Regions from separate parts of the Bacillus cereus group sp. BfR-BA-01316 genome, predicted to be linked through region 2. Evidence: predicted binding sites of a transcription regulator. Region 2 holds the regulator's gene; each other region holds the start of a gene.

Region 1 (8,399 bases), on a different contig from region 2:
AGATATTCAAAAAGTAATCGTTGAAAACGGCGGGGGACCTATTATATTATCAGCAGATGAACGTTTTGATTCCTATGGATTGACTTCTTTATTTAAAGAAGAGCTTCCAAAGCAAAATGTTGAAGTAAATGTATGGGATCCTGAGAAAAAAGAAGAGAATATGCGTATAGCGGAAAAAGCAAATATCGGAATTGCATTTAGTGATTATACATTAGCTGAATCTGGTACGATTGTTGTACAAAGTCATAAAGGGCAAGGTCGTTCTTTACACTTTTTACCGACTGTATATTTTGCTATTATTCCACGTGAAACACTTGTACCTCGTATTACCCAAGCAGTTCAACACATGAACTCTCGAGTAGAAAAAGGTGAAGCAGTGGCATCTTGTATTAACTTTATAACAGGACCAAGTAACTCTGCTGATATTGAAATGAATCTTGTTGTCGGAGTACATGGACCATTAAAAGCAGTATATTTCATCGTATAAAATAGGGGAAAGTAGGCCGGAAAACGGCCTGCTTTTTTAATAGAATAAAGATAATGTAAAGTAGAAGTTCTCTCCTTTTTTTGTTATGTTCTTTTGGAAAGGAGAGGAAGGGATGTTCACTTATTTATATGTATTGTTAACAGGGATGGTGTTTGGTTCTTTTTTTATGGTGATTGCGATGAGAGTTCCAGTAGGGGAATCTATTATTACACCGCGTTCATACTGTCATTACTGCAACTATACGTTAAAGCCGAAAGAACTTATTCCAATCATTTCATTTTGTATGCAAAAAGGGCGTTGTACGAGTTGTAAAAGAAAAATCTCAAGTTTGTACATAGTGTTTGAATTTGTTACAGGGAGTTTATTTTTTCTTACTGTATATGTAATTGGAATAGAACGAGAGCTCATCATCATTTTATCGCTCTTTTCTTTACTTCTTATTATTTCAGTTACAGATTTAGTATATATGCTAATACCTAATCGTATTTTAATTTGGTTTGGGCTTTTGCTTATTTTAGAATGTATTTTTGTACCGTTAGTTACTTGGATAGATAGTATAGCTGGCAGTGGAACTATATTTATTTTGTTATATTGCATGCAAAAGATTTATCCAGATGGTCTTGGCGGAGGTGATGCAAAATTACTTTCATTACTCGGATTTATAATAGGAGTGAAAGGTATTTTTATAACTTTATTTTTAGCATCTTGCTTTAGTCTTTGTTTTTTCGGAATAGGTATAGCGTTAAAACGTATAAAAATAAAAACTCCAATTCCGTTTGGACCTTTTATTAGCCTTGGGGCAATATGTTATGTGTTGGTCACATATGCAAAATAGAGAGGAGATAGAAAATGAATGTATATATGGATGATCAAAGAGGTTGTCCGTACGGATATGTTTTGGCAACTACAGTAGAATCCGCCTTGCAAATTGTTAGGGATAATGAGGTGAATATTATTTCCCTCGATTATAATATGGGATGGAGACAAAAAAGTGGGTTAGATTTTGTAGAAGCTTTCTGTAAAGAAGGACTATATGTTAATGAAATTCACTTTCATACAAATGATGTCATCGGTATGCATCAGATGAAAAAGAGCATAGAGAGAGGGAAGGAAAACGGGGGAATTAATCCTTATATTGCCTTGAAATATGTAGGGAGCTAAAAACTCCAAAGCGTAACCTTGGAGTTTTTAGTGTTTCATATGTGCTTGTAAAGGAATGATTTCTTCTTGTTGAGCTGCAACTAATTCAGTTTCCTCTTGTTTAACATCAGGTGCTTTCTTTGTTAAGTAATGATAGACCATACCGACAAATACGGATCCGCCAATAATGTTACCGATTGTAACTGGAATTAAGTTATGAATAGCCCCAGCGAAAGTAATTGTATCAGGATGTGGTGAAACTAAAGATAAGGCAAACAATGATAAGTTTGCAATGCTATGCTCATAGCCAGATAAGAAGAATGTGAAAACGAGCATCATCATCATCAATATTTTTGCTGTATCGCCTTTTACTTGAGAAGGTAAGAAGCAGGCAAGACATACGAGCCAGTTACATAAAATCGCTTTAAAGAATAATTGCATTGTTGGTGTATTCATCTTTCCTTCAACGACTTTATTCATTAAATGACCGTGCCCAATTGCTTCGAAAATTCCAGTTGCGTAAAATAATAAAGCAAAGAATAAAGCACCAGCTAAGTTACCTGCATAACAAGCAACCCAGTTGCGAAGTGTATCAGAAATAGTTGTTTCTTTTCTCAAAGTTGCCACTGTAAAGTACATTGTATTGCCAGTAAATAGTTCAGCGCCGCCATATATAATTAATACGAGTGCAATTCCGAAAAACATAGAAGCGGCTAAATATGTTGCTGGTGAATCTGCAATATGAAAGAAATTACCTAATTTGAAACATAGTACAATAATAAATCCAATATAAATGCCCGCGAGTGCAGCGCGGATGAAATATTGCATTGGGCTTGTATCTAGCATTTGCTTTTTGCTCTTAGCCAGTTTTACAACATAATCTAATCCTTGTTCTAGCATGAGTAATACGCTCCTTTAGTACATCGTCTATAAATACTCCTTATATGAATAAAGTACATGGATTTGTTCATAGTTTCAATAAGTTTGTGCAATATTTCACAAAAAGGACATACAAAACTTTGGAAAACGCTTACAAAAGGTAGTATAATGGAATTTTTTCTAAAAATAGAGAGGGGATTGAAACGAGAGAAAAAGAAAAAGCACTGTAATTACAGCGCTTTTTCGTCTAAATTCTTTTCTACTTTTACTTCTACTTCTTTCGAGAAGAACCAACCGCCAACTGCGATTCCAATTAATACAGTCCAGAATGTAAGCTTCCACGGAGTAGATTCTGGGAATGAATGCGGAAGGACATTTAATGCAGGGTGTGCTAATGTATAAACTGCTAATTTCACACCAACCCAACCTACAATTAAGAATGCTGCAGTTTCAAGTCCTGGTTTACGTTTTAATATTTGTACGAAAGCAGTTGCTGCAAATCGCATTATAACTAATCCGATAAGTCCACCTGTAAAGATAACGATAAATTGACCTGTATCAAGACTACCAATCGTACCTAATCCTGTTTTCGGTAAAGTCACTGCTAATGCAACAGCAGCTAAAATTGAATCAACAGCGAAGGCGATATCAGCAACTTCGACTTTAAATACAGTCCACCAAAAATTCTCTTGTTTTTTCTTTGCTTCTTTTTCTTCTGTTTCTTCATGTGACTTCTTTTTAACATACGTTTTAAATAAGTGATTCCCCGCGATAAACATAAGATAAATCGCACCAATTGCTTGCACTTGCCATACATCGACTAGGAACGAAATCATAAATAGTGATCCGAAGCGGAAAACGAACGCTCCTGCTAATCCATAAAATAGTGCTTTCTTTCGTTTTTCTTCTGGTAAATGTTTTACCATAATTGCAAGAACGAGAGCGTTATCAGCCGCTAAAATCCCCTCTAGTGCAATTAGGATGAGTAATACCCAACCATACTCCAATAATAATGATACATCCATGTACATTCTCCTCTCATTTCTATAAAGACTAAACAAGTGAAGAAGTTCCCCACTGTTTAGTTTCCCCATACTCCTGCGTATCAACGGTGGAAGGAATTTGAAAACAAAAAAGACCTCTGCCGTTGATAGGCAAAGGTCTTGCTAGACATATGTAATGAAAATGCCAACAAAGCCGGAAGAACTAGGTTCTACGTAATGACGACTTTGTTTCCAAGAAATAGTTCTTGGACGCTACTCCCCTTTGGAGATATGCTATTGTATTCTCATTATATGGATAATTTATACGGTTGTCAACCTGTTAAAATATCTTCGTTTGGATATTTTATTTTTCTTTGTTTTTTACGTGCAAATGAAAAGGCTAATGTTAAAGGCCCCATCTTTCCAAAAAACATCATAAAGATAATAATTGTTTTGCCGATGATTGTTAAGTGTGGCGTCAAATTCATGCTAAGGCCGACAGTTCCAAATGCTGAAAATACTTCAAAAGCACTCATTAATAAAGGAACTTTCTCAGTGATGCTTAAAATTAAAATGGAAAGAAAAATAAACGAAATTGAAATAATAGTAATCGTTAATGATTTGACAATGAGCGTATCTTTAATGGATTTTTTAAACACGACAATATCATCTTGTTCTTGCAAAAATTTAAATACGCCGAAAAACATAATTAAAAAAGTCGTTAACTTAATCCCACCACCAGTTGAAGCACTGCCAGCACCAATAAACATAAGAAGCATCATTAATAAAAGTGATGGTTTAGATAGAGCAGCAATATCCACTGTATTAAACCCAGCTGTACGAGTCGAGATTGCTTGAAAATAAGCAGCCATGCCTTCTTCAAATGGTGTAAATCCTCTCATAGAAAGAGAATTATGGAACTCGAATATAAAAATAAAAGCTGTAGCAATAATATTGATGATTAGAGTAGAAGAGAGCATAAGCTTTGAGTGCAAAGTAAGGTTTTTAAAGTTTTTCTTTCTTTTTATATCTACGATAACCGTAAAACCAATCCCACCTAAAATAATGAGGGAAGAAATAACGAGATTGACGAGAATGCTATGGGAGTGCGACATTAAATTATCGCTCCACACAGAAAACCCAGCATTGTTAAAGGCTGAGATAGAATGAAAAAAGCTGTAATATATACCTTTTGCAACCCCGTATTTTGGTACCCATTCAAAAGAGAGAAATAAAGTAGCGATACATTCTACAGTAAAAGAAAATAAAAATAATGCTTTTGCAAGACGAATGATTCCGCCGACATTTGTTTGGTTTAATGCTTGTTGTAATAAAATTCGGTTTTGAAGGCCGATTTTTCTGCCGAGCATAATTGCGATTAAAACAGCAAAGCTCATAATGCCAAGCCCGCCAACTTGTATAAGTGTTAAAATGACACATTGGCCAAATAAGGTAAATACTTTACCAGTGTCCACAACACCAAGCCCTGTAACCGTACAAGCAGAAACCGTTGTAAATAAGGCGTCGAGCCATGAAATAGACGTTGTTGTAGCAATTGGCAATTTCAATAGGCATGTACCGATAGTTGATAGCATAATAAAAGATAAAGTAAGAACACGGGGAGGACTCATGCTAATGTTAATCCGTTTCATTTCACATATCGTTCCTTTCGATTTGCTCTTACTAGTATGTGAAGAAGCACTATTATGTATGTTAAAAAAGAAAGAGGCAGAGAATATCTGCCTCTAAGCCATAGGTTATATAGTTATCCGCGTAATTGTTGTTGAGCTAAAGCAACAAGACGTTTCGTTACTTCACCGCCAACTGATCCGTTAGAACGAGATGCTGTATTAGATCCTAAGCTTACACCGAATTCTTGTGCGATTTCATATTTGAATTGTTCAAGTGCTTGCTCTGCACCCGGAACTAGTAATTTGTTTGTTTTCACCATGTTGATACACATCCTTAAAGAGTAATCCAGTTTAGCTAAGTGCTATCTGGTAACGTTATTTTATGTGTAAACGACGTACTCATACACGGAAGTAAACGGTGTGATTAGAAGTTCTTGGATAGAAAAAAGAGTAGCAAATTTGCTACTCTTTTTTCAGTATTGTCGCTGTACCTTCTACGACAATATCATCAGATTGATTATATATGTTTGTTTGCAGTGTGATGATTTTTTTATCGTCCCGTTTTTTAATAACTTCTGCCACAACGCGAAGTGTATCACCGATTTTGACAGGAGCACGGAATGAAACGTTTTGTGATAAATAAATCGTATTTTTGCCAGGGAGTTTCGTTCCAAGAATGGTAGAAATAAAACTTGAAACGAGCATGCCATGGGCAATACGTTCTTTGAACATTGTCGTTTTTGCAAAAGAGTCTAGAATGTGAATAGGATTTACATCTCCAGTCAATTTTGCAAAATTGATAACGTCCTCATCCGTAATTTTTTTTGTAAGTGATGCTTGATCACCGACTTGAATCTCATCGTAACGAAGCTCCGGAACAGTTTGTGCTTCTTGAAATGGATTCATTTTGTCCTCCTTCTTTTCCATATCGAAAAATGTAAGCCATCTTGATGTAGTAGGAGGAAGAAAGAGTTTTGTTTGTGCTGCAGTTAGTTGCCACATTTTTCTTACTTGATGGAAGTAAATAGATTTTTTGAGTTTTCCTCGAACTGCTTTGCGAGTTCTAGTTGTTTGGACTTGAACTCTCCCAAAAAAACTTCTAACTGTTTTTGAACCTCTTCACGTTGCGACTGTTGTTGTTCGATAAAGTGTTTTGTTGTTTCTTCAAATTGTCCGCTAGTTTGAGTAAGAATAGACAAAGATGTTTTCGTAGGCGAAACAGTAAGTTGGTGCATTTGATTAGAAAGCTCATTCCACTTTCCTTGCCACTCGTTAATTTGATCATTTAAGGAGTTTCCAGTTAATTGCTTCACATAGTCTGTATATTGGTTATTGAACTGAGCAGTGAATTGGTGTAGTTCTTTTTCTAGTTCATCTACTCCTGATGTTAATTTATGCAAAGCGTCTTGTTGTTGTTTTAACGTTTCTAAAGTAAGTTGCTCTAATTGTTTCCCAGCTGAAGAGAAGAGGGAAAGAGATTGAGACCAGTTTTTCCAAAATGCATCGACTAATTCGTATGGCTTAGTTTCCATTGTTTGACCTCCAAATGTTTTTTTGCATATTGTGAACGCAGATTACTCTGCTGTACCACCAGGTGAAGATGAAGAATCCTTTTCATCCTTTTCTGGAGAAGTAGAAAATGGAAAGAATGCATTGGTGTATAACGTGAAAAACGTCCGCAACATATTTTGATAATGTTCAAAAGAAGTCGCACATGTTGTTAAATATTGCTCTCCATATTCTGTTAAAGAATAAATTCGTTTCGCTGGCCCGCCTTCGCTTGTATCCCAAGTAGAAGAAATAAGATTTTCTTTTTCTAATTTGCGTAGTGTCCTATACACATTACCTTGGTCCACAGAAGAAAAGCCGATGTCCATTAGCATTTGAATAAGTTTGTAACCATGAAGACGCCAGTCTTTTAGACAGAGAAGTAAGAAAGGAACTAAGAAGTTTTTTGGCATGGAGTTTGGTTGTTTCGCTTGGTTTTTTTCCAAACCTTCTGGGTGTTCTGGTTCATTATGTAGCATGATTGTGCATCACCTCATGAATCAGTTAGATGGAATTTTTTGCTTATAAGTGCAATTTACACCTATCTGTTTTTAATGTCAATTCATTTGTTGGAAAATAAAGAAAAATAAAATATTTACTTGAAGTTTTATTCGGAATATTAGAAAATAGTGAATAGGTTGAATTGTTTCAAAAACGAAAAAGGGAGTGTAGGCGAAGTGATTGATCAAAAATTCGATCCATTGCAAGCATGGAAAAATGCTTATGAACAAACCGAAACATTTTGGGGGAAAGCGCTCAATGAAACAATTAAAACAGAAGAATATTCAGCTTGGATGGGCAGCGTTCTAGATTTGAATTTGTTTTATCAAAAAGCATTAAATGATACGACAAAAAATTATTTAGAGCAGGTGAATGTGCCGACGAGAGAGGATATCGCTAGAGTAGCTACGCTTGTTATTAACTTAGAAAATAAAGTTGATAACATCGAGGAAATTCTAGAAGAGAAAGTGGATTCATTAGGACAAGCTCCTACATTAAAGCGTGATGTTACGAAAGTAAAACAAGATATGCGCACGTTAGAAACGAAAGTTGATCAAATTTTAGAATTGCTAGAAAAGCAAAATGCAGTACTAGCTAAACTACAAGTACCTGTAAAAGAAGAAGTAAAGCCTATAAATAAGCCAGAAAATAAAAAATGATAATCGCGTTTGTTTATAACGTGTAAAAGAGAGAGGGAGAATCTCTTTTCATGTATAAACAACGAAACATAATTAATATATGGACTCAATTAGTATGAGTACCAAAATGATTCATAACAATCGTTCACAAATTCATTTAAGGGGGAAAAAAAATGGTTCAATTAAATGGCAAAGTAGCAATCGTAACAGGTGGGGCAAAAGGAATTGGAAAAGCAATTACAGTAGCATTAGCACAAGAGGGAGCAAAAGTAGTTATTAACTATAACAGCAGTAAAGAAGCAGCTGAAAACCTAGTAAATGAATTAGGAAAAGAAGGACATGATGTTTATGCAGTTCAAGCGGATGTTTCTAAAGTAGAAGATGCAAACAGACTTGTGGAAGAAGCTGTGAATCATTTTGGTAACGTTGACATTCTTGTTAATAATGCTGGTATTACAAGAGATCGTACATTCAAAAAATTAAATCGTGAAGATTGGGAGCGCGTAATTGACGTGAACCTAAGCAGTGTATTTAATACAACAAGCGCGGTACTTCCATACATATCGGAAGCAGAAGAAGGAAGAATCATTAG
Region 2 (8,399 bases):
TTCTACTTTACCACCGAAGTGTTGCGTCATAAGCTGCATACCGTAACAAATACCGAAAATCGGTAATCCTAGTTCAAAGATTTTTTCATCACAATGTAATGCACCTTCACCGTATACACTATTTGGTCCACCAGAGAAAATAATCCCTTTTGGATTCATTGCTTTAATTTCTTCTGCAGTAATTGTATGTGGATGAAGTTCACTGTATACACCGAACTCACGAATTCGACGTGCTATTAACTGATTGTACTGACTTCCAAAATCTAAAACGATAATTGTATCATGCTGCTTCTTCAAAATAATCACCCCAACGTTAGTTCTCGTATATAAATATTTTCACCAATTTAGCAAAAAGCATTACCAATATAATAAAAAAAGCCAGTCCTCCGCCTCTAGTCTCATGACAAAGAAAAGGCAGGGGTCTGGCTTTATAAAGAAAGATAGTCTTCCGCTCTTTATAAATATAAGACACACTGCCTTCATAGTCAGGTTGTTTACGGTAACCCGGTAGAGACTCTCAAACCATATCATTGAGGATATATGAAGGATCGTTTTATATTATCTTCCTAGATTCTAACAATGAAGTATCAGTATGGTCAAGAGAGAAAGCGACAAAATTCTACAGAAATTAATTTCCTGCGCTCAAAAACACAAAAAAACATCCACTTCTATATAGAAGTGGATGTTTTTCGAGCAAACGGAATTACATCATTCCGCCCATACCGCCCATGCCCATGCCGCCCATGTCAGGCATTGCTGGTGCATTTGGTTCTGGCTTGTCAGCAACTACAGCTTCAGTTGTTAAGAACATAGCTGCAACAGATGCTGCGTTTTGAAGTGCAGAGCGAGTTACTTTTGCTGGATCTACGATACCAGTTTCAAGCATGTTAACCCACTCGCCAGTAGCTGCGTTGAAACCAACGCCTACTTTTTCGCCTTTTAGACGCTCTACAACTACAGATCCTTCTAGACCAGCGTTGATTGCGATTTGACGAACTGGCTCTTCTAGTGCACGAAGTACGATGTTGATACCTGTTGCTTCGTCGCCTTCAGCTACGATAGAAGCTACTTTTGTGTATACGTTCATAAGTGAAGTACCACCACCTGCAACGATACCTTCTTCTACTGCTGCACGAGTTGAGTTAAGTGCATCTTCAATGCGAAGTTTGCGCTCTTTTAACTCAGTTTCAGTTGCTGCACCTACTTTAATTACTGCTACACCGCCCGCAAGTTTTGCAAGACGTTCTTGTAATTTTTCACGATCGAATTCAGAAGTTGTTTCTTCTAATTGCGCGCGGATTTGACCGATGCGAGCTTCGATTTGTTGTGAATTTCCAATACCTTCAACTACAGTTGTATTTTCTTTCGTTACAACAATTTTACCAGCACGTCCTAAAGATTCAATTGTAGCAGATTTTAAGTCACGTCCTAATTCTTCAGTGATTACTTCGCCACCAGTTAAGATTGCGATATCTTCTAGCATTGCTTTACGACGGTCACCAAATCCAGGAGCTTTAACAGCTACTACATTGAATGTACCACGAAGTTTGTTCACTACTAATGTAGCTAACGCTTCGCCTTCTACATCTTCAGCAATGATAAGAAGTGGTTTACCTTGTTGTACCACTTGCTCTAATACTGGTAAGATTTCTTGGATGTTAGAAATCTTCTTATCAGTAATTAAGATGTATGGGTTATCAAGAACTGCTTCCATTTTGTCAGAATCAGTAATCATGTAAGGAGATGCATATCCACGATCAAATTGCATACCTTCTACTACGTCTAATTCTGTTGTGAATCCTTTAGATTCTTCTAAAGTAATAACGCCGTCGTTACCAACGCGCTCCATTGCTTCAGCGATTAATTGACCTACTTCTTCGTCAGCTGCAGAAATAGCAGCTACTTGCGCGATAGAAGATTTACCTTCGATTGGTTTAGAAATCGCTTTTAATTCTGCAATTGCAGCAGTAACAGCTTTTTCGATACCTTTACGAAGACCCATTGGGTTTGCACCAGCTGTTACGTTTTTTAAACCTTCACGAATCATAGCTTGAGCTAATACAGTTGCAGTTGTCGTTCCGTCACCAGCAACATCGTTTGTTTTGCTAGCAACTTCTGCTACTAATTTCGCACCCATGTTTTCGAATGCATCTTCTAATTCGATTTCTTTTGCGATTGTTACACCGTCATTTGTAATAAGTGGTGAACCGAATTTTTTCTCAAGTACAACGTTACGACCTTTTGGTCCAAGCGTTACTTTTACTGCGTTTGCAAGAGTGTCGACACCGCGAAGCATCGAACGACGTGCTTCTTCACTAAATTTAATATCTTTCGCCATAATATTTGACCCCCTTGAATTTTTAAAATGTATATAATTAACCGATAACTGCTAAAATGTCACTTTCACGTAAAATCAAGTAGTCTGTACCTTCGTATTTCACTTCAGTACCTGCATATTTTGAGAAGATGATAAGATCACCTGCTGCTACCTCTAAAGCAACACGCTCACCATTTTCAAGCACTCGGCCAGTACCTACTGCAATAACTTTACCCTCTTGTGGTTTTTCTTTTGCAGTGTCTGGTAATACAATACCACTTGCTGTTTTTTCTTCTGCTTGAACAAGTTCAATTACAACGCGATCACCTAATGGCTTTAGCATGAACAATAACCTCCTCATTTTGTTATGTAAATTTTATTTATTAGCACTCAAGTCACACGAGTGCTAACACACTTCTAATAATAAATAATCTCAATTTCTTTTGCAAGTAAAAAAATCATAATTTTTTCGCAAATTACTTTATGCACTTTCCTATATAGCATTACTTCTTCTACTACCTTTACTATATGAATCGTTGCTCCCACTTCTTGTATGTTACAATATGAAAGACACCCTAAGTTGTTTTCGCTAAACGTACAACTTTTTCCTGTCTCCTATTTTATTTTCAAATACTTATTTACAAAAAAAATATAATTCAAATGAAAGTTTATATCGTAGGTAGCATATTTACATGTTATCCTACCTTATCTCATACACTAGCGTTAGAAAGGATGGTTAAACCATTTGAAAAAACAATATTGGTGGATTATCGTTACATACATTTTAATGCAGTTATCAGGCATTGCCGGGTTACCGCTTCTCCTGAAAACTGGACTATATGATAATAGGGGATTTACTAGAGAGGAAAAAATTCAGCTTATAACTGGCCATTGGGCAATCATTAGCTTCTTTATTGCATTATGCATTGTACTTTGGTTACTTAGAACAGATATTCGTGACAGGCATTTAGATAAAATGCGCTCTACTGTTCCAGCTACAATTGGATGGATTTTTATCGGGTTCTTCTTAGCATTTTTCTCACAAAGTATCGCTGGTATGATTGAAATGTATTTACTAGGTATTAAACCTGGATCTGAAAATACAGCAAGGCTTATGGACATCGCAAGAACAACACCTTGGTTCCTTATTGTTGTATCTATAATTGGACCTATCTTAGAAGAAATCGTATTTAGAAAAATTTTATTTGGTACACTTTATAAGAAGTTTAACTTCTTTATTGCCGCTATCATTAGTTCCCTTGTATTTGCAGCGATTCATTTTGATTTTACTCACTTGTTGGTATACACTGCTATGGGGCTCGTATTCGCCTTTTTATATGTAAAAACGAAACGTATTATCGTTCCAATTGCAGCTCATGTTGCGATGAATACATTCGTTGCAGTCGCTCAAATTGTAGTAAGCAATGAGCAAATTCAAGAAATGATTAAAGAAGCCGAGAAAATGCAAGGCTTTATCGGAGGATTTTTTGTATGAGAAACTCACCATTGTTCATGGCTGCACTATACTTCCTTCTAGGATGTATCTTTACACGATTCGCCATTACGAACGTGACAGATACAATTTGGAATGTGTGGACAATACTATTTGCAGTTATGGCAACAATTGATTTTAATTTGGCACTTCGCCTTATCTTAGTCAAATTCACAAAGAAAAAACAATAATAAAACGCAGAGGTCGTCTCCTCTGCGTTTTATTGTGGATAATTCTTCAAAAAGTAAACAAGTGTTTGTAACTCTACAGCTAAATCAATATGATGAATTCTTATATTCTCTGACACATTTAATCGTGCTGGCGTGAAATTTAAAATACCATGCACATTCGTTTCTGCCAATCTATCTGCCACAGCTTGCGCTACTGTAGCGGGTACCGTTAATATTGCCACTTGTATATCAGTTGATAAACGTTCTTCTAATTCATCCAAATGATATACAGGAATTCCTCCGATTTCTGTTCCAACTTTCTCTTCACTAACATCAAACGCCATTTCAATTTTTGTATTATTGTTTTTCGTGAAATTATAATGTAAGAAAGCGGTCCCTAAATTACCTACTCCAATAAGTGCTACACGTGTTATATCATCTTGGTCGAGTGTTTCACGGAAAAATGATAATAAATAATTTACGTTATATCCATATCCTTTTTTCCCTAACGCTCCAAAATATGAAAAATCTCTTCGAATAGTTGCGGAATCAACCTTTACCGCTTCACTCAATTCGGCTGATGAAACACGTTGCTTACCAGAAAGAGATAAGTTTTGGATAAATCGATAGTATAGAGGCAATCGTTTGGCAGTGGCCTGTGGAATTTTTTGTTGATCCATATAACCTCTCCTCTCTTCCTATCTTTATTCATATACTTGAATCAAATACAGCAGTTTAGTACTCATGAATTTCCTTGTATAATAAAGAGAAGAAGTATTCTCTCTTTATTTTAAACTATACACTATTTTTAGTATGATTGAGAAATATAAACATGGCAAAGTTAAGAAATTATTTGAGGTGAAAACATTGATATTATTACAAGTGAATGGGCTTTCGAAATTATACGGTGCAGAAACGATTATTGCAAACATAAAATTGGAAGTACAAACAAAAGATCGTATCGCATTAGTCGGACGAAATGGAGCCGGAAAATCTACATTATTAAAAATAATAGCTGGTGAGTTATCTCATGATGGTGGTGAAATTATAAAACCGAAAGATGTCTCAATGGGGTATTTAGCTCAAAATACCGGATTAGAAACGTCTTTAACAATTTGGGATGAAATGTTAACCGTCTTTACACATCTACAGCAGATGGAGACAAAACTTCGAAGGCTAGAGCAAGAGATGGGAAAAGAAGAAAACTTTTCAAATGCGGCTATATACGAGAAATTATTAGCTGATTATGACCAATTACAATTAGATTATAAAGATCAAGGCGGCTATCAGTACGAAGCGGATATACGCTCGATTTTAAGCGGTCTTGGCTTCCCAGTTGAAACGCATCAGACGACAATTTCTACATTAAGTGGTGGACAAAAGACTCGATTAGCTCTTGGGAAATTATTATTAACTAGACCAGACTTACTTATTTTAGACGAACCTACAAACCATTTGGACATTGAGACACTAACATGGCTTGAACAATATTTACAAGGCTATCCTGGCGCGATTTTAATCGTTTCCCATGACCGTTATTTCTTAGATAAACTCGTTACACAAGTATACGAAATTTCTAATAAGGAAAGCCGACGATTTGTTGGTAACTACAGTAAATATTTAGACTTAAAATCAGCTCTATACGAGCAAGAGATGAAGCGTTATGAAAAACAACAAGATGAAATTACTAAACTGGAAGACTTTGTGCAAAAAAATATAGCTCGCGCATCTACGACAAAACGTGCTCAAAGTCGCCGTAAACAATTAGACAGAATGGAAGTATTAACTAGACCATTAGGCGATTCTAAATCAGCTTCCTTCCATTTCGATATTGAAAAACAAAGTGGAAATGATGTTTTACAAGTGAAAGATGCAACTATTGGCTATTATCAGGAACCGATTATTGAACATGTAAACATGCGCTTAACTCGCGGTGACAGTGTTGCCTTAGTTGGGCCGAACGGAATTGGAAAATCTACATTATTAAAATCCATTGTGAATAAGTTACAGCTATTATATGGAAACGTTGCTTTCGGATCAAATGTATCTGTTGGTTATTATGATCAAGAACAAGCCAACTTAACATCTTCGAAGCGAGTTTTAAATGAACTATGGGATGAATATCCCCTGCAACCTGAAAAAGAAATTCGCACTATACTAGGCAACTTTTTATTCACAGGGGATGATGTACTAAAACCAGTATCTTCTCTTAGTGGTGGACAAAAGGCTCGACTAGCTCTTGCAAAACTTATGATGCAAAAATCCAATTTATTAATTCTCGATGAGCCAACAAACCATCTTGATTTAAATAGTAAAGAGATTTTGGAAAATGCTTTAATTGATTACCCAGGTACTCTTCTATTCGTCTCTCATGACCGCTACTTTATTAATCGCGTAACGACAACCGTTGTTGAGTTATCAACAGAAGGTGCACAAGAATATTTAGGTGATTACGATTATTACGTTGAAAAGAAAAATGAAATGATTGAACGTGCGGAACTAGAGCAAGAAGATGAAGTACCTGTTCAAAAAGTGGTGGCACAAGAAAAATTAAATTATCTCGAAGAAAAAGAACGTAAACAGTTAGAGCGTCAACGTACTCGAAAAATTGAAGAACTGGAACAAAATATCGTAGGCTTAGAAGAAGAAATTGCTACATTAGAAGACCAGCTTTGCTTACCAGAAATATATGCAGATTATGAAAAGGCTAGTGAAATTACAACTAAAAAACAAACACTGCAAGAACAGCTTGAAGCTTGTATGGCAGAATGGGAAGAACTGCATATATAAGAGAATTTAAAAGAGGAGGATATCTCATAAGTCGGGCTTTTTGACGAGATGACCTCCTTTTTATTTTCTGTTTTGGAATCAATACCATAGTAAATGAAATTATATAAACGATTCGACAAGAAATATCGATTTACCGACAAGGATTGACACTAGTAGCATCTTGTATAATAAAAGGAGGATGTTTCAAAATGTTTTTTGGACATCTCCTTGTTTTTTATTTCCCAAAAAAGAATTTCTTCAAAGGTCAGACTTCATCTACGTTATCCACAAGGTTATGCACATATCCACCTTTATAATATAAACTTCCAAATAACTTTTCCACATTATCCACAATCACGAAAAAAGTTATACACATTTTATGTACACAAAAAAAACCATATTATCAACAGATAATATGGTTTTTATCCACAAGCTGTGGTTAATTTTGTGTATAACTATGCTTCAATATCTAATCCTGGATTTGCATTTAAAGCTAATGTAGCGCGTTTTCCTTGTTCGTATGCAATTGTACCTGCAGCTGCAATCATCGCTGCATTATCTGTGCATAAAGATAGAGGAGGAATAATTAGCTCTATATTTTCTTTTTGTGCAAATTCTACTTCTAAACGTGCACGAAGCCCTTTATTAGCAGCTACTCCACCAGCAAGAAGCACTTGTTTTACATTATAAGCATCTGCTGCACGAGACGCTTTCGTTACAAGTACATCTATTACACTTTCTTGGAAACTTGCTGCTAAATCTTCTGGCGCAATTTCTATACCACGTTGTTTTGCGTTATGCACAGTGTTGATAACTGCTGATTTCAATCCACTAAAGCTGAAATCATACGAATCAGGTTCTAACCACGCACGAGGCAAATCAATTGTTGGTTTTCCTTCATGCGCAAGGCGATCAATATGAGGACCACCTGGATAAGGCATTGATAATGTACGAGCTACTTTATCGTAAGCTTCTCCTGCCGCATCATCTCGCGTTTCACCAATCACTTCAAATGAACCATGTTCTTTCATATAAACAAGCTCCGTATGCCCACCGGATACAACAAGCGATAGTAACGGGAATTGTACTTCTTTTACTAAACGGTTCGCATAAATATGACCAGCAATATGATGAACACCAACTAGAGGGATATCATGAGCAAAAGCCACAGCTTTCGCTGCATTTACACCTATTAAAAGTGCTCCAACTAAACCTGGGCCTTCTGTTACAGCAATTGCATCAATATCATCAAAAGTGATATTCGCTTCTTTTAAAGCTTCTTCTAACACAACTGTGATTTCTTCTACATGATGACGGGATGCAATCTCTGGTACAACTCCGCCAAAACGCTTATGACTTTCAATTTGTGATGCGACGACATTTGCAATGATTTCCGTTCCATTTTTAACAACTGCTACAGCTGTTTCATCACAGCTTGTTTCAATACCAAGTATAATCGTATTTTTTTCCATTATATATTCACCCACATTACAAGACCATCTTCCTGATTGTCTGCATAGTATCGTTTACGAATCCCACCATTTTGAAATCCGTATTTTCTGTATAACTGCTTTGCTACTTCATTTGACACGCGTACTTCAAGGGTCATTGTTTTTACTCCTAACCCTTTCGCTTCGGAAATGACTTCTTT
Region 3 (8,399 bases), on a different contig from region 2:
GGGGATATATATCAGCTTTCTGTTCTACATTTAGTAGTAGATTTAAAGCTATTTCAGTTGGTGGTGGAATTACTAACTGGAGTACCCATTATGTAAATACAGATATCCCTTACTTTATTAGAATGCATTTAGGAAATACTCCATGGAATGATCCAGAGATATATACTAAAACATCACCAATGACGTATATTAAATCAGCCTGTACGCCTACATTAATTCAACATGGGGAAAAGGATGCAAGAGTTCCAATTCTAAATGCATATGAGCTATATAAAGGATTAAGGGATATGGAAGTTGATACAGAATTAATTATATTTAAAGGAATGGCATATAGTCCTGATCAGCCGGGAATGAATGTAGCTATTATGAAGCAGAATTTGATGTGGTTTTCACACTATATTCTTGGGGAAAGTATGGAGGGTTTTAGGGTTTTATAATGGACGTCCTCACAGGATACATAAGGAAGCTTTTTTCTTAATTAGACTTAGAAGGAAAATTAGATATAAGAAAGGGATACTTCATTACAACTGATTTATCTACGGGACAAAAAAAGATATATTAAATAGAATGATCAAACTTTTTTTAACACCTACATTTATATGAATTTAAAATAAAGCCACCCCTTTAGATAGAGTTATCTAAAGGGGTGTTTTTTATAGTAAAAAGAACAACTGAAATTGAAGGATTGATTAAGGGACTGTTGAGTGAAAATTAGTTGTTTCGTTTGAGGGCCAGATTGTTGAAAAGTAGATTTAATAAATTATATAATTTATTGTAAACTGAGTTCACACAATTATTGAGACGATTTATTATAAAACATATACTTAAACGATTATAAGTAAACATAATTTGGAGGACTAATATGACAGAGAATAAAAATGTGTTACCGGTAGAAAAACGTGAAGAATTATTCAAATCATTGAAAGCTCGTTTTGAGAAGAATATGAATCGCCATGAAGGTGTTGAATGGGCAAAAGTCGAAGCAAAGCTGGATGCTAATGCTGAGAAATTATGGTCACTTAACGAAATGGAAGTAACTGGCGGTGAGCCGGATGTTGTCGGCTATGATAAAGTGAAGGACGAGTATATTTTCTATGATTGTTCAACGGAAAGTCCTAAAGGTCGCAGAAGCCTTTGTTATGATCGCGAAGCGCTAGAGTCAAGAAAAAAACATAAACCAGAAAATACTGCTATTGATGTGGCAACTGCCATGGGCATTGAACTATTAACCGAAGAACAATATCGAGAGTTGCAAAAACTTGGAAATTTCGATATGAAATCATCAAGTTGGGTACAAACACCTTCAGATATTAGAGAGCTCGGCGGTGCTCTATTTTGCGATTATCGCTTCGGACACGTTTTTGCGTACCACAATGGAGCAGATTCTTACTATGCTGCCAGAGGGTTTCGCGGTTTGTTAAAGGTTTAAGTTTTACGTAAATAAAAAAGAGCCTGCATTCAGGCTCTTTTTCTATTTATATTTTAAAGATGAACTATTACTATGCAGCTTTACTTAATTTATATGTTTTGTGGTTGTTTTTACCGAAAAGTTTTGGGAAAACATAACCATCTAATCCAATACGTCCAGCATTCTGTCCTGCAACTAAAATGAACATAGTTAAAATAAGCAGGTTTGGGTTTACACTAACAGTTCCGCTTAATAAAAATGAAAGGTTCATTATGATTCCGAAAAATGCAGCTGTTTTTGTTAATCCACCTAAAATCAAACCTAGACCTACTAAAATTTCTCCCCATTGAACTAAAAAGCTAAATAGGTCTGCGTTTGGAAGAACAAAATGTTGAAGGAAATCTGCCCACCAACCTTGTACTGCAGGGTGACTACCTGATGCTTGAGCGATAGCTCCTTTTAGAAAACCGCTTGCATCAAAAGACTGTCCAAAAACTTTGCCTATTCCAGCAACGAGCCATGCATACCCTATGTAAAGTCGTAAAAATAATAATATGAAAGTAGCGCGTTTATCAGTTCTTAAAAAATTGATAACCATTGAAATCCCTCCAATGTATTGTATTTACATGTTTATTATATATTCATTGTGAACAAATTCACAATGAATAAAATGTGAACAAAACTTACAATTTTTCATTTGTAAAATTGTACATAAAGTATTGTGAAATTTATTTTTTGGAGGATGAAGAATAAATGAGGGATGGGAGCTCTCCACTAAAATAGATAGCTCCCATAGTAAACAAATTAATGTACGTTCTTTTAAATATCTACTATTAATTTATCTTGTCTTTTCCTTATTATTTCTCTGGTTTTATATAAGGAACTACTTGCGCAGTAGCTCCTACAGAAGCACCACGAATAAAGTCTTGGTTTTCTAACGCCTTAAAGTTTTCTGTTTTCCCGGTTAGCATGACACCTAAAATTTTCACTTGATCAAAGGGTTTGTTTTTGTTTGATTTTAAAAACTTCTGAATGTCTTCGTCATGTCCATCGTCATCGTATGGTTTAAGTGAATCAACGAACTCTTTGTACGCTTTTTTAGGTGATTTTTCTGGGTTGAATCCGTAAACCGGCATACCAGCAGGCCCTTTACTTTCATCCCTAATTGGCGATGTCATATATAGCCATACGATGTTTAAGTTGTCTGGAATTTTTTTCTTTTCCCATCATTTTTCCTCCCTACACTTATACAACGAATAGGTAATGATAAATGTATACACTTAAATTAAAGTTTTGTTCTTTATAAAAATAGGGAAGGCATATAACAATCATATGTTATATGCCTTCCCTATTATATATTTAGTAATTTATTTAGCTAATGTAAATTTAGCTTTTTTACCTTGTGAAATATCTTTAGCTTCTTTATTTCTCATAGGTCCTAGCTCAATCTCAAAGCTTTTATCTTTCCAAATCTTTTCATACTGTTCTTGGTCTAATATATATACTTGTAGTAATTCTCCAGATGTCCCTGTTTTGACCACATCGTTATAAGTATAGTTTAGTAGCATACCTTCGCCAATTGTATATTGTGCACCATCATTAACTCTCAATGTAGAGCTTATAGGAGATAGTGCGACGTCTTGTGTATCTTTGTTATCAAGTTTGAATTTTACTGTTAATAGAACAATACCATTTTTGAAATTTGCAAATCGTGGAGCCTCGACAGAATTTGGCGTGAATTGAGCAAATTGATATCCATCTAATGTAACATTGACAGCACCTAATTCTTGACTATTATTAATGCCGGATTGTTCTTTTAGCATTTTTTTATCGCCCATGTTATTAGCAGTTACTTTATCTTGATAGAAAGCTTTATCTGCTGTTACCTTTTCAGCGCCTTGTTTGTTTAAACTTAATGAAAAGTTTCCAGGGCTTCCAATTGGTGCATCAAATTTTCCTTTATTAGCTTGTGCAGTTGGAACTTTGACGGAGACCGTTGATAGGCTTGAAATTTTTGTTAAATCATCTTTTCCAAATGGATAAGCGATATAACCAGAAATGGTTTCTCCTGCCTTTACTAAATAGTCATTTGTTGGAGCAAGCTTGGATGGTAACTGGTCTTCTTTTGGGATTAAATCTTTATAGTTACTATATACCTTCTGAGCACCAGTAAATGACATGTCCAATGCCGGCATGTAGTAAATATCTTTAGTTGAATTGTTTTTCACACTATAATTTGCAAGGATAACTCCACCGTCTGTTTGATTATTAAAAGGGATATTAAAGTCGGTATGGAAACCATTTAATTCAACTAATGTATAACTATTAAGTGATACTGAAATATCCTCTGCTTTATGGATTTGTGGTTCTTTATTTTCAAAAAGAACTTTTGTTTTACCACCCGTTTCTTTCTCCATATAGGAAATCAGTTTGGAATAATCACTTGAGTTAGTAGTTGTATTTTCAGTTTTTTTGTCTTCGGATTTTTTATCTTCAGTTTTATTTTCTTTTGTTGTATCCGTTTTTTCTGTCTTACTTTCTTTGGTTTCATTTTCTTTTTGATCTTTATTTGTCGTATCGCTTTGACCGCAGCCAGTTATTAGAAAGGCTGCTACGATTACTGTAGAAAATAAAGAAATTACTTTTTTTGACATTTTTCTTCCCCCAATTTGTTTAAAACTAGATGAGTCTGCATAATCAGACCATTTATAACATCTCTCACATTAGCCCCACGTTTTATTATAAAAAAACAAACCATTATTTACCAGTGTTTTCTGATTATTTGTTTTATTTTAATATCTTAATGGTTATTTTTAATAGAAACATAGTTGAAGCTTATATGTAGGTAAATCACAATATTTTTCCTCCGAAAGAGAAGTAAGATTATCTTTTCTATTTTAAATATTTAATCTTTTTGTTAAAGTAAATAATAGAGATATATTGAAAGGGGATAAAGACTAGATATGTGGATGAACTTGTAATGATTAGAAATTAGATAGATGAATTTTTCTCTCATAAGTGAGGGTTTATTTAGCTATCTGTAAATCATTCAAGGACTGCATATTTGGCTTGTACATCCCTTTTGTAAGGATAGATACCTATGTCGGGAAAGTTTATATCTCTTATATAAAATATGCGTCCTTTAATTTGGAGGAGTATATGATGAATCAATTAAAAAATAAAGTAGCAGTTGTTACAGGTGTAAGTCGTCTAGATGGTATAGGAGCAGCTATTTGTAAAGAATTAGCTGAAGCAGGATACGATATATTTTTTACGTATTGGACAGAGTATGATAAAGAGATGCCTTGGGGCGTTGAGCAAAATGAACAAATACAATTAAAAGAAGAGCTGATACAAAGCGGTGTTAAAGTATCAAGTATGGAGTTAGATTTAACTCGGAACGATGCACCAAAGCAGCTTATAAATACAGTTACTGAACAATTAGGGTACCCTCATATATTAATTAATAATGCAGCTTATTCTACGAATAATGATTTCTCTAATTTGACTGCCGAAGAGTTGGATAAGCATTACATGGTAAATGTTCGTGGGACTACATTGTTAAGTAGTGAGTTTGCACGTGGATTCAAGATGAAATCCAGTGGTAGAATCGTTAATATTACTTCGGGGCAATTTAAAGGGCCTATGGCTGGAGAGCTAGCATATGCAACAACGAAGGGAGCTATTGACGCTCTCACTAGTACGTTATCAGCAGAAGTGGCTCATTTAGGGATAACGGTTAATGCGATTAATCCAGGTCCAACTAATACGGGATGGATGACTGAAGAGATAAAGCGCGGGTTAACACCGATGTTTCCTTTTGGCAGAATTGGTGAACCAAAGGATGCAGCAAGGCTTATTAAGTTTTTAGTGAGCGAAGAAGCCGAGTGGATTACAGGGCAAGTTATTCATTCAGAAGGTGGATTTAAGAGATAAATTTATAAATAAAAAGAAGGTATCTCATTTCAGTGAGATACCTTCTTTTTAATCTTTCTTCAATCTTCGCGCTATACCATTCCCTAATGACTGTAATCCTTGAACGAGAATGATTAAAATAAAGACTGTTGCATACATTACTTCAGGTTCGTAGCGTAAATGCCCGAATCGATATGCGAGATCACCAAGGCCTCCAGCACCTACAAGTCCAGCCATTGCTGTTGCACCGATTAAGCCGATCGTTGCGATTGTTAATCCGAGTACGAGAGATGGACGAGCTTCTTTAACCATGACGTGCCAAATGATTTTTAAAGTAGAAATTCCCATTGCTTGATATGCTTCAATAACACCACGGTCCACTTCTAGTAAAGCCGTTTCCATTAAACGAGCAATATAGGGAGCTGTGAATACGACAAGTGGTACGATAACACCTTGCACACCAATAGATGTCCCCATTAGAAATTTTGTAAAAGGTAAAATAAAGAATAATAGAATGATAAATGGCAGAGAGCGAATGACATTAATAATTGTATTAAGAATCGGATATACGATTTTATTCTCTAGTTGGCCACCAGGTCTTGTTAAAGCGAGTGTTACACCGAGTGGTAACGCAATTAGAATAGAGATAAGTAGTGAAATAGATGTCATTTGAAAGGTTTGAATTGTTGCTTCCCATATTACGTTACCCCACTCATCCAAAAAGGACTTGTTTCCCATAATCTGTTCTACCTCCTTCTACGATGATCCCTTGTTCTTGCAAAAATGATAAGGCACGGTGTACTTCACTTTTTTCACCTTGCATATGAACGACCAGTTTCCCATATGCCTCATGTTTTAACTGCGTAATATTGCCTGATAAAATATTAGGATATACGTGGAAACGTTTTGTAGCAACAGCTAACGCGGGTTCTCCTGAAGAGGTTCCAATAAATGAAAGTGTTACGATTTCTCCAGTACTTTGTAGCTCTTTCTGTACCTCTTCTGGAATTTTAGCTGCAAATGCGCTATTTACAAATTTCTTCGTTGTTACATGTTGTGGATTTGTGAAAATATCTTTTACGGTTCCACTTTCAACGACAGATCCATGTTCCATTACAGCAACTTGGTCACATATACGCTGGATGACATTCATTTCGTGTGTAATTAGCAAAATCGTAATTCCGATTTCTTCGTTGATCTTTAATAATAAATCAAGAATAGAATCGGTCGTTTCCGGATCTAATGCGCTTGTTGCTTCATCACTTAATAAAACTTCAGGCTCATGAGATAGTGCGCGGGCGATCGCTACACGTTGTTTTTGACCACCAGATAATTCACTTGGATAGGCATCTTTTTTATTAAAGAGATCAACAATGCGTAAATACTTTTCTACCCTTTTTTCAATTTCATTTTTTGGAAGACCAGATAGACGTAAGGGTAGTGCGATGTTTTCATAAACGGTAACGGTTTTAAGTAAATTGAATCCTTGAAAAATCATGCCGATTTTTTGTCTCGCTTTTGCGAGTTCTTTCGTCGATAAGGTTGTTAAATCTTGATCGTTTACAATGATATTTCCTGTCGTTGGTTTTTCTAATAAATTTACACAGCGAATTAATGTACTTTTACCAGCGCCGCTATATCCGATGATTCCAAATACTTCGCTCTTCTTTACTTTAAGGGAAGTTGGTTTAAGAGCCTCAACATTCCCTTTTTTTGTTGAGAATACTTTGGAAATATTTTTCAATTCAATCATTATAGTCAGCTCCTACCAAGACGGTAAAACAGAACCATCGAATTTTTTCTCAATGAAATCTTTTACTTCTTTAGATTGATAAGCTTTCTTTAATTTATTTACAACAGCATCATCTTTATTTTCAGTACGAACAACGACCCAGTTCACATAGGGTGAATCTTTTCCCTCGCGGAAAATAGAATCTTTTGCGGGACTTAATTTTGCACCTAATGCAAAGTTTGTATTAATCGCAGCCGCCTTTACTTCACTTAGCTGCGTTGGTAATTGAGATGCCTCTAATTCAATAATTTTTAAATTTTTTGGATTTTCAATTACATCTTTTGCAGTCGCTTTTTCTGTAGCTTTTGGATCGATTTTTAAAACCCCTGCTTTTTCAAATAGCTTTAAAGCACGCAGCTCATTTGTTGGGTCATTTGGGACAGCAATTGCGTCGCCCTCTTTTAATTCTTTTACATCTTTTAAGTTTTTAGAGTATATACCCATAGGGAATGTTACTGTGGAAAATACTTCAGTTAATTTCATATTACGTTCAGCTTTAAATACGTCTAAATAAGATTTAGTTTGGTAGCTATTTACATCGAGGCTTTTTTCATCTAAAGATACGTTTGGTGCTACATAATCATTAAATATCTTTACATCGATTTGGAGGCCATCTTTTGCTGCAACTTCTTTCACCTTTTCAAAAATTTGTTCATGCGGTCCGCCTGTTACACCAACGGTAATCTTTTTCTCATCTAATGCTTTTACCTCTTTATCAGAATTAGCACCACATGCGCCTAACAATAATACAGCTCCACTTACAATACTTAATAATACCTTTTTCATTTATAATTCCTCCTTAATATGCGTTCTAAAATAAAAAGCACCTCTCAAAAATAAGAGAGGTGCCGAATAGACGAAATAGGTTCCTCTCTTATCTTCCAAAACGAAAATCGTTCTGCAGGAATTAGCACCTTAGCTTATACGTTATAAGCTCGGTTGCCGGGCATCATCGGGCCAGTCCCTCCGCCACTCTTGATAAGAGTATGTGTATTTAGTTTTTAAATATGGTACTAATAGTAAATCTTACAAAAAGAATTGTCAATATTATTTTCTGAATATATTTTATTTTAAGGTAATCGAAACATTGCCTTTCTTATGTCCCATCTCTACATACGTATGAGCTTCTGAAACTTCTTCCAATCGGTAAGTTCTATCAATAACAGGTTTTAGCTTTTCTGTTTCAGCTAGTTGTTTTAATAGGCTCATATCGTCTTTACTGACCTTTGCCATTGTTCCATTAACAGATACGTATTTTCCATTAGGCGTTAATGCTTTTTCACA
Region 4 (8,399 bases), on a different contig from region 2:
AGTTATCTCTTATCCGAATGAACAGCATGAACACATTGAGAAAACGTTACTTGCTGACTACGCATTTGAGTATGGGGTAAATCATACGGCATTCCTTTTAGGATACGGCATGTTATTTAATCATTCATATAAGCCGAATGCAACGTATGATATTGTCTTTGAGAATCATACGTTTAACTTCTTTGCTTACAAAGATATAAAAGCGGGAGAAGAGATTCTAATCAATTATAATGGTGAAGTTGATGACGATGAGCTATTATGGTTTGATAAGGAAAAAGAAGAGAACGAAAAATAATTTAAAGAGTATAGAAAGGGCGCATTCTGTGGGATGTGCTCTTTTTTTATTGATGAAAATAAAAAAGATTACAAAAAATACCATTTTTCTTTCGTATGGTATAGTAAGATATTGAAGGGTATTGCTTTGAAAAACATATATATTTTACAATTTGTTGTCTATATAGTTACATGTCAAGTTTAGTAGCCCATTTGGGTTGCTTTATTATGCAATATATATTTTAATATGAGTGGAACCTCTTATAATTTAAGAGGTTTATAGGTGTGCTTTATGTACACTTTATCCACCACTTGTGCTTTTTATTTGTAGCGCATTGTTATGTGGGGATATTATGGGCCCGTGGATAGCGGGATAAAAAGATTATAGAAATAGAGGAATCGTAAAATGAATATGCAAGAGGTTTATAAATATTTAAGTACAGTATTGCCTGAAGGTCATGTGAAGCAAGATGAAATGTTAAAGAATCATACGCATATTAAAGTGGGCGGGAAAGCAGATGTGTTCGTTGCTCCTACGAATTATGATGAAATTCAAGAAGTTATAAAGTATGCGAATCAATACAATATTCCAGTTACGTTTTTAGGAAACGGATCTAATGTAATTATTAAAGACGGTGGTCTTCGCGGGATTACAGTAAGTTTAATTCATATTACAGGTGTTACTGTAACAGGGACAACGATTGTCGCACAATGTGGTGCAGCGATTATTGATGTGTCACGAATTGCATTGGATCACTGTTTAACAGGACTTGAGTTTGCTTGTGGTATTCCAGGTTCAGTTGGTGGAGCGTTATATATGAATGCTGGTGCATATGGCGGTGAAGTAGCTTATGTATTAACAGAAGCAGTTGTAATGACAGGTGATGGAGAGCTATGCACTTTAACGAAAAATGAATTTGAATTTGGATATCGTAAGAGTGTATTTGCGAACAATCATTACATTATTCTTGAAGCGAAGTTTGAACTTGAAGAAGGTGTGCGTGAAGAAATCAAGGGAAAAATGGATGATTTAACGTTTAAGCGTGAATCAAAACAACCGTTAGAGTATCCTTCATGTGGTAGTGTATTTAAGCGTCCACCAAATAATTTTGCGGGTAAGCTTATTCAAGAATCAGGACTGCAAGGTAAGCGAATTGGCGGAGTGGAAGTTTCTTTAAAACACGCTGGATTTATGGTGAATGTTGATAACGGAACTGCACAAGATTATATTGATTTAATTCATTTTGTACAAACAACTGTTGAAGAAAAATCCGGTGTGAAATTAGAGCGAGAAGTAAGGATTATTGGAGAAGATCTACAGTAACCTTTGAATAAAAAACGTATAAAAGTATGAATTATTTTTGGAAAACATTTAGGTATTATTGACAATTTGTTTTTAATTCAATATAATGGCTAATAATTTAACATATGAAATACGTTGAAAGAGCCTAGTAGCAGTTTGTCACTGTTATCAAAGAGAGCTAGGGGTTGCTGGAACCTAGTACAAACAAACTTGTGAATTACACTCTGGAGTATCTTAGGTAATGCTAAGCGGAATAGCAATCGATATTATTGCTAAGAGTGGTATGAATAGCTATGCTATTTATGCAAACTGGGTGGTAACACGGTGAATAATCGTCCCTATGTCTATCGTAGACATAGGGGCTTTTTTGTTTTTAAAAAAATAAAGGGGATGAAGAGATGAATATTATCGATGAATTAGAATGGCGCGGTGCTGTGAATCAACAGACAGATGAAGAAGGATTACGTAAGCTAGTAGAAGAGAAAGAAATTTCGTTATACTGCGGGGTAGACCCGACCGGTGATAGTATGCATATCGGACATTTGATTCCGTTCATGATGATGAAAAGATTTCAATTAGCTGGGCATCATCCTGTTATTTTAATTGGAGGAGCAACAGGAACAATTGGTGATCCGAGTGGACGTCAATCAGAGCGTCAACTACAAACGTTAGAAGTGGTGCAGCATAATGTAGATGCGTTAACAGCACAAATGAAAAAGCTATTTGACTTTGGCGGGAATAGCGAAGTGAAGATGGTAAATAACTATGACTGGACACATAAAATAAACATTATCGAGTTTTTACGTGATTACGGAAAAAACTTTAGCATAAATAGCATGTTAGCGAAGGATATTGTAGCGAGTCGTTTAGATACAGGAATTTCATTTACAGAGTTCACGTACCAAATTTTGCAAGCGATGGACTTCCACCATTTATACAAAGAAGAAGATGTTCAATTGCAAATCGGTGGTAGTGATCAATGGGGAAATATTACGAGTGGTTTAGATTTAATTCGTAAATTAGAAGGTCATGAGGCGAAAGTATTCGGGCTAACAATTCCGTTATTATTAAAATCGGATGGTACGAAATTTGGTAAATCAGCAGGTGGTGCTATTTGGCTTGATCCGGAAAAAACAACACCGTTTGAATTTTACCAGTTCTGGGTGAATACAGATGACCGTGATGTAATTAAATACTTAAAATACTTTACGTTCTTAACGAAAGAGCGAATTGATGAATTAGCTGTGAAAGTAGAAATGGAGCCACATAAACGTGAGGCACAAAAAGTGTTAGCTGAAGAAATGACGAAATTCGTTCATGGAGAAGAAGCATTTTTGCAGGCTGTGAAAATTACATCGGCATTATTTAGCGGAGATATTAAATCGTTAACAGCCGATGAAATTGAACAAGGATTTAAAGAGATGCCAACATTCCAGTCTTCAAAAGAGATGAAAAACATCGTAGAGTGGCTAGTTGATTTAGGAATTGAACCATCTAGACGACAAGCGCGTGAAGATATTAATAATGGGGCTATATCTATGAATGGCGAGAAAGTAACGGATGTGGGTACGGATGTTACGGTCGAAAATTCATTTGATGGAAGATTTATTATCATTCGCAAAGGGAAGAAGAATTACAGCTTAGTGAAATTGGGAGAATAGTTTTTGTGAAAGAGCGGAAGTAGGGAAGATACCTACTTCCGCTCTTTTCATATACACAATTTTGATGAGAAAAAGTCAGTATATTCCGATAATTAAAGAGGGTTATATTATTACTCTGCCGAATAAATAAAGTAGAGAAAATTACGGATAAAAATAGCCCGAACCATGCAGGGCATGATTCGGGCTTGTATTCAGATTAGTAAGCTAAGCTGAATAGACCTTTAATGTGTGATAAGTAACGAACGTTACTTGCTTCTTTCATTAATGATGCTGGTAGACCTTTAAGTGGAGTATTGCTTGCTCCGATTGTAGCAACAGCATCTTTACGTCCTAGACTAGCAAGTGTTCCAGAGTTGATAGGTGCGAACTCTTCGAATGCTTTGCCTTCTAGTGCTGCGTATAAGTTGTATCCAATTAACTCGCCCATTTGCCAAGCAATTTGTGCAGTTGGTGGGTATGGACGACCGTCTGCAGCGAAGACAACAGCGCTGTCTCCAGCAACGAATACGTCTTTGTGAGAAGTAGATTGTAGGTGCGCATCAACTGTTGCACGACCACGGTTTACTTCAAGACCTGATTCACCAATTAATGGGTTACCTTGTACGCCACCTGTCCAAACGAATGTGTTAGCAACGATTTTTTGACCGTCTTTCAAGTCGATTTCATTGCCAGCAACGTTTGTTACAGGAAGACCTGTTAAGAATGTAACACCGCGTGCTTCTAAGCTAGTAGTTGCACGTTCGATTAAGTGGTCTGGTAATACTGGAAGGATTTTTGGACCTGCTTCAACAAGAAGAAGTTTAACTTCTTTTGAATTTACGCCGTGGCTTTTTGCAAGTTTAGGCATAATGTCAGCAAGCTCACCAACTAGCTCAACGCCAGTTAATCCGCCACCACCGATTACGATTGTAGCATCAGCTTCGTTTTTCGTTTTAGCGTATTCACGAATACGGTCTTCAACGTGTTTGTAGATTTTGTTTGCATCAGCAGCAGATTTTAATACCATGCTGTTTTCTTCTAGTCCTGGAATACCGAAGTAAGCAGTTTTACTTCCTAAAGCAACTACAAGTGCATCGTAAGATAGCGTAGTGCCACCAGCTAGTTTGATTTCTTTGCTATCAACTGAGAATGACTCAACTGTTGCAATTTTAAGATCGATGTCTTTGCCTTTGAAAAGCTTTGTAAGTGGCATTGCAATTGCTTGCTCAGCAACGTTACCAGCTGCAAGGCGGTGTAGTTCAGTGATGATTTGGTGTGTTGGGTATTGGTTGATCACTGTAACTTGTGCTTCTGATTTACTGTAGTATTTACGTACGTTTAAAGCGGCAAGAAGACCGCCATAACCAGCGCCTAAGATGACAATTTGTTTTGACATAGTATGTTATCCCCCGTCTTTACTAATTGTTGTTATAAGTAAAATTATTTATTATTACGTTCTGCACTAATTTGAAGGTATGCGTTCACAAAGCGGAACATTTTTTGTGCTTGTGGGTCTTTTAGTAATTTTAATAGACCGAACAGACCGATAACTTCGTTGCTTTCGTCAGCACGATCTTTCGCTTCGATAGCAGTTGCAGCCATGCTTTTCACTGTATCTTTTACAGGTTCTACAAGTTCTTGGATTGCACTAACAGTGTCGTTTTTTAATACTTCATCAGTAGCAACAGTTTGAGCCAAGTCATAAGACTTAGTTAAAATGTTAACAAGCTCAGTTAATTTTGGAAGCTGCGCTACTAGTGTTGTTAATGATTCTTGTACCTCAGGTTTTAACAACTGATCAAGTACATCAAGTTGTCCTTGGCTAGCAGAAATTTGTACAGTTTCTTGTTCTGGCTTTGTTTGAGTCATAGTTTCTGGCATCTCCAATTCTCCTTTACGATAGCAATACTCTTATTTTTTTGGAATTAATATTCCTTATTTAGGTAAGGTAGTGAATGTTATGAAACTTTATACAAAGTTTCACAAAACACAATAAAATGCCTTTAAATTTATGACAGCAAGTAGGCTGAAAACATAAATTTAAAACCATAACGTCTTACCTATTATTTATGAACTGTCCGATACATGGCTTGTCCGCATAATGGAAAGTTCCCTTATCGGAAAGTGTATATAATATATATCCTATATTATATACTATATACACGTATGTTAACATAAAAATGATTCCTAATTATTTGATATTGAGCCCGTAACCTAGTAATGACAAGGTATGAAAGCGCATAAATTATTTTACTTCGATGAGAAGTATACCTATATAATAATAAGAAAAGGAAAAAATAAACAAATTCACGTTCGTTTTTTCCTTTTTTCTTATTGTTCACTCTCTGCGATTAGCATCGATGTGTTACCGCTTTTTTCAAGATGACATTCGCCCCAAGTACAAAGAGAATCAAGAATGGATTCTAAAGACCATCCATAGTCAGTAAGGGAATATTCTACTTTTGGTGGTACTTGATTGTATACCTTTCTTTGAATAACCCCATCCTCTTCTAATTCACGTAATTGCTGTGTTAACATCTTTTGTGTAATACCAGGCATTAAACGTTTTAGTTCACTCGTTCTCTTTGTGCCTTTCGTTAAGTGACAAAGAATAACGACTTTCCATTTGCCACCGATAACCTCTAAAGTCGCCTCAACAGGAATATTATATTTCTTCATATGAAAATCTCCTTTGATGAATGTGAATTTCAGTTCTTCAACAAAAGAAGCTAAATAAGTTAAATGTTACTTTTTAGTGCCTATAGCACTTTAAAGTACGTACTTTTTATCGTGTTGAATATGTTTCATAATAGCATACGTAAGAGGGAAATGAGTAGTACGGTACTAAAAAGTACCTATGTTACTTTTTGGTACCTATCGTACTTTAAAGTGCGTTCTTCAAAAAAAGAGTGAAGCCATTCATAATAGCATTTATGAGCAGTAAAGTTATTTTTGTAGAAGATAAAAAGGCCTTTTTATCACACTATTATGATTGGATTTCTCGTATTAAGGAGGAGTTCAATTGAATTCATATACAGTATCTTCTTCGGCTGTTCAGACGAATCGAAGAAGTATGTTTGCTTTATTAGCGCTAGCAATTAGTGCGTTTGGAATTGGTACAACCGAGTTTATTAGCGTCGGTTTATTACCATCTATTTCGGAGGATTTACATGTTTCTGTTACAACAGCGGGTTTAACCGTTTCTTTATATGCGTTAGGGGTAGCATTTGGCGCTCCAGTTTTAACGTCGTTAACAGCTAGTATGTCGCGAAAGACGTTATTAATGTGGATTATGATTGTTTTCATTATTGGTAATGGAATTGCAGCGGTAGCAACGAGTTTTACTGTGTTACTTATCGCGAGGGTTGTTTCTGCATTTGCACATGGCGTGTTTATGTCGATTGGCTCAACAATTGCGGCTGCACTTGTACCAGAGAATAAACGTGCTAGCGCAATTGCTTTTATGTTTACTGGTTTAACCGTTGCGACTATTACAGGTGTCCCAATTGGAACATTTATTGGTCAACAATTTGGCTGGAGAGCGTCATTTATGGTGATTGTGGTCATTGGAATCGTTGCCTTAGTCGCAAACAGCATGCTAATTCCGTCTAACTTAAAAAAGGGTACGTCTGTATCATTTCGTGATCAATTCAAACTCATCACGAACGGAAGACTATTACTTGTCTTCGTCATTACTGCATTAGGGTATGGTGGAACATTCGTAACATTTACGTACTTATCACCGCTATTACAAGAAGTAACAGGGTTTAAATCGAGTACCGTTACAATCATTTTGTTAGTGTACGGGATTGCAATTGCGATTGGAAATATGATTGGCGGGAAGTTATCGAATCATAATCCAATTCGTGCATTATTTTATATGTTCTTTATTCAAGCGATTGTATTATTCGTACTAACATTTACAGCACCATTTCAAGTAGCGGGGCTTATCACAATTATTTTTATGGGGCTATTCGCGTTTATGAATGTTCCAGGACTACAAGTATATGTCGTTATTTTGGCGGAACGATTCGTACCGAACGCTGTCGATGTGGCATCAGCAATGAATATTGCAGCATTTAACGCAGGAATTGCTCTTGGTGCTTATTTGGGCGGTATTGTAACGAACTCGTTAGGGTTAATTCATACAGCTTGGGTAGGCGGCATTATGGTAGTAGGCGCTGTTATCTTAACAGCTTGGAGTATGAGCTTAGAAAAAAGAGATCAAGCAAAATAAAGGAGAGAAAAATATAATGAAAAATTTACAAAGTAAAACAGTATTGCATAACGGTGTAGAAATGCCTTGGTTCGGTTTAGGTGTATTTAAAGTAGAAGATGGGCCAGAACTTGTAGAGGCTGTAAAAGCAGCCATTAAAGAAGGATACCGCAGTATTGATACGGCTGCGATTTATGGAAATGAAAAAGCAGTTGGAGAAGGCATTCGCGCTGGTATAAAAGAAGCAGGAATTTCTCGAGAAGATTTATTCATTACTTCAAAAGTGTGGAACGCAGATCAAGGATATGAAACGACACTTGCTGCATATGAAGAGAGCTTAAAAAAATTAGAACTAGATTATTTAGATTTATATCTTGTTCATTGGCCTGTTGAAGGAAAATATAAAGATTCGTGGAGAGCGTTAGAAACAATTTATAAAGAAGGGCGCGCGCGTGCAATTGGCGTAAGTAACTTCCAAATCCATCATCTGAAGGATGTAATGGAAGGTGCGGAAATTAAGCCGATGATTAACCAAGTAGAGTATCACCCGCGTTTAACGCAGAAAGAACTACAAGCTTTCTGTAAAGAACAAGGAATCCAAATGGAAGCATGGTCACCACTTATGCAAGGGCAATTATTAGATAACGAAACTTTACAAGAAGTTGCTGATAAGTACGGTAAAACAACAGCACAAATCATTTTACGTTGGGATCTTCAAAATGAAGTTGTAACAATTCCGAAATCAACGAAAGAGCAGCGCATTATTGCAAATGCTGATATATTTAACTTCGAATTAACGAAAGAAGACATGGAAAAGATTGATGCTTTAAATGAAAACCACCGCGTCGGTCCAGATCCTGATAACTTTGATTTTTAAGTTCAAAGTAGGTAAAAGAGTGCAAAAAGTTTGCACTCTTTTTTATTTTGTCTATGCATAAAAAACGTTTCTAACTAAATAATAAACAGT

The links. The regulator Rex, encoded in region 2, represses fermentation and respiration genes when NADH is low (regulators of the CRP and FNR family bind a similar motif). The targets are predictions, from matches to a motif close to TTGTGAAATATTTCACAA.
Region 1: a site for Rex is predicted at 2,612-2,629, ahead of MR071_RS12625 (formate/nitrite transporter family protein). Genes of this name have one in related genera too.
Region 3: a site for Rex is predicted at 2,053-2,070, ahead of MR071_RS14675 (DoxX family membrane protein). Genes of this name have one in related genera too.
Region 4: a site for Rex is predicted at 5,185-5,202, ahead of MR071_RS00760 (DUF1641 domain-containing protein). Genes of this name have one in related genera too.

The regions. Positions count from the first base shown of each region.
Region 1 is NZ_JAKUGX010000013.1:68,312-76,710, reverse strand. Features, by position in the region: gene MR071_RS12640 (LutC/YkgG family protein) at 1-487, shown strand, start outside; gene MR071_RS12635 (prepilin peptidase) at 600-1,322, shown strand; gene MR071_RS12630 (cyclic-phosphate processing receiver domain-containing protein) at 1,337-1,648, shown strand; gene MR071_RS12625 (formate/nitrite transporter family protein) at 1,676-2,527, opposite strand; gene MR071_RS12620 (TerC family protein) at 2,737-3,531, opposite strand; yybP-ykoY riboswitch at 3,611-3,783, opposite strand; gene MR071_RS12615 (TrkH family potassium uptake protein) at 3,822-5,141, opposite strand; gene MR071_RS12610 (alpha/beta-type small acid-soluble spore protein) at 5,255-5,440, opposite strand; gene MR071_RS12605 (MaoC family dehydratase) at 5,583-6,026, opposite strand; gene phaP (polyhydroxyalkanoic acid inclusion protein PhaP) at 6,128-6,652, opposite strand; gene phaQ (poly-beta-hydroxybutyrate-responsive repressor) at 6,695-7,147, opposite strand; gene phaR (polyhydroxyalkanoic acid synthase subunit PhaR) at 7,346-7,828, shown strand; gene MR071_RS12585 (acetoacetyl-CoA reductase) at 7,981-8,399, shown strand, end outside.
Region 2 is NZ_JAKUGX010000051.1:5,624-14,022, forward strand. Features, by position in the region: gene guaA (glutamine-hydrolyzing GMP synthase) at 1-297, opposite strand, end outside; purine riboswitch at 463-564, opposite strand; gene groL (chaperonin GroEL) at 704-2,338, opposite strand; gene groES (co-chaperone GroES) at 2,376-2,660, opposite strand; gene MR071_RS24105 (CPBP family intramembrane glutamic endopeptidase) at 3,063-3,812, shown strand; gene MR071_RS24110 (YdiK family protein) at 3,809-4,000, shown strand; gene MR071_RS24115 (redox-sensing transcriptional repressor Rex) at 4,030-4,659, opposite strand; gene MR071_RS24120 (ABC-F family ATP-binding cassette domain-containing protein) at 4,847-6,769, shown strand; gene tsaD (tRNA (adenosine(37)-N6)-threonylcarbamoyltransferase complex transferase subunit TsaD) at 7,204-8,220, opposite strand; gene rimI (ribosomal protein S18-alanine N-acetyltransferase) at 8,220-8,399, opposite strand, start outside.
Region 3 is NZ_JAKUGX010000017.1:74,157-82,555, reverse strand. Features, by position in the region: gene MR071_RS14685 (S9 family peptidase) at 1-437, shown strand, start outside; gene MR071_RS14680 (DUF4256 domain-containing protein) at 863-1,429, shown strand; gene MR071_RS14675 (DoxX family membrane protein) at 1,500-2,006, opposite strand; partial or broken gene MR071_RS14670 (anti sigma factor C-terminal domain-containing protein) at 2,266-2,622, opposite strand; gene MR071_RS14665 (DUF5068 domain-containing protein) at 2,776-4,062, opposite strand; gene MR071_RS14660 (SDR family oxidoreductase) at 4,568-5,344, shown strand; gene MR071_RS14655 (methionine ABC transporter permease) at 5,393-6,061, opposite strand; gene MR071_RS14650 (methionine ABC transporter ATP-binding protein) at 6,036-7,076, opposite strand; gene MR071_RS14645 (MetQ/NlpA family ABC transporter substrate-binding protein) at 7,089-7,901, opposite strand; SAM riboswitch class I at 7,987-8,100, opposite strand; partial or broken gene MR071_RS14640 (NAD(P)-dependent alcohol dehydrogenase) at 8,181-8,399, opposite strand, start outside.
Region 4 is NZ_JAKUGX010000001.1:142,644-151,042, forward strand. Features, by position in the region: gene MR071_RS00740 (SET domain-containing protein) at 1-295, shown strand, start outside; gene murB (UDP-N-acetylmuramate dehydrogenase) at 680-1,597, shown strand; T-box leader at 1,703-1,919, shown strand; gene tyrS (tyrosine--tRNA ligase) at 1,975-3,237, shown strand; gene MR071_RS00755 (NAD(P)/FAD-dependent oxidoreductase) at 3,434-4,612, opposite strand; gene MR071_RS00760 (DUF1641 domain-containing protein) at 4,657-5,097, opposite strand; gene MR071_RS00765 (winged helix-turn-helix transcriptional regulator) at 5,548-5,895, opposite strand; gene MR071_RS00770 (MFS transporter) at 6,290-7,453, shown strand; gene MR071_RS00775 (aldo/keto reductase) at 7,470-8,309, shown strand.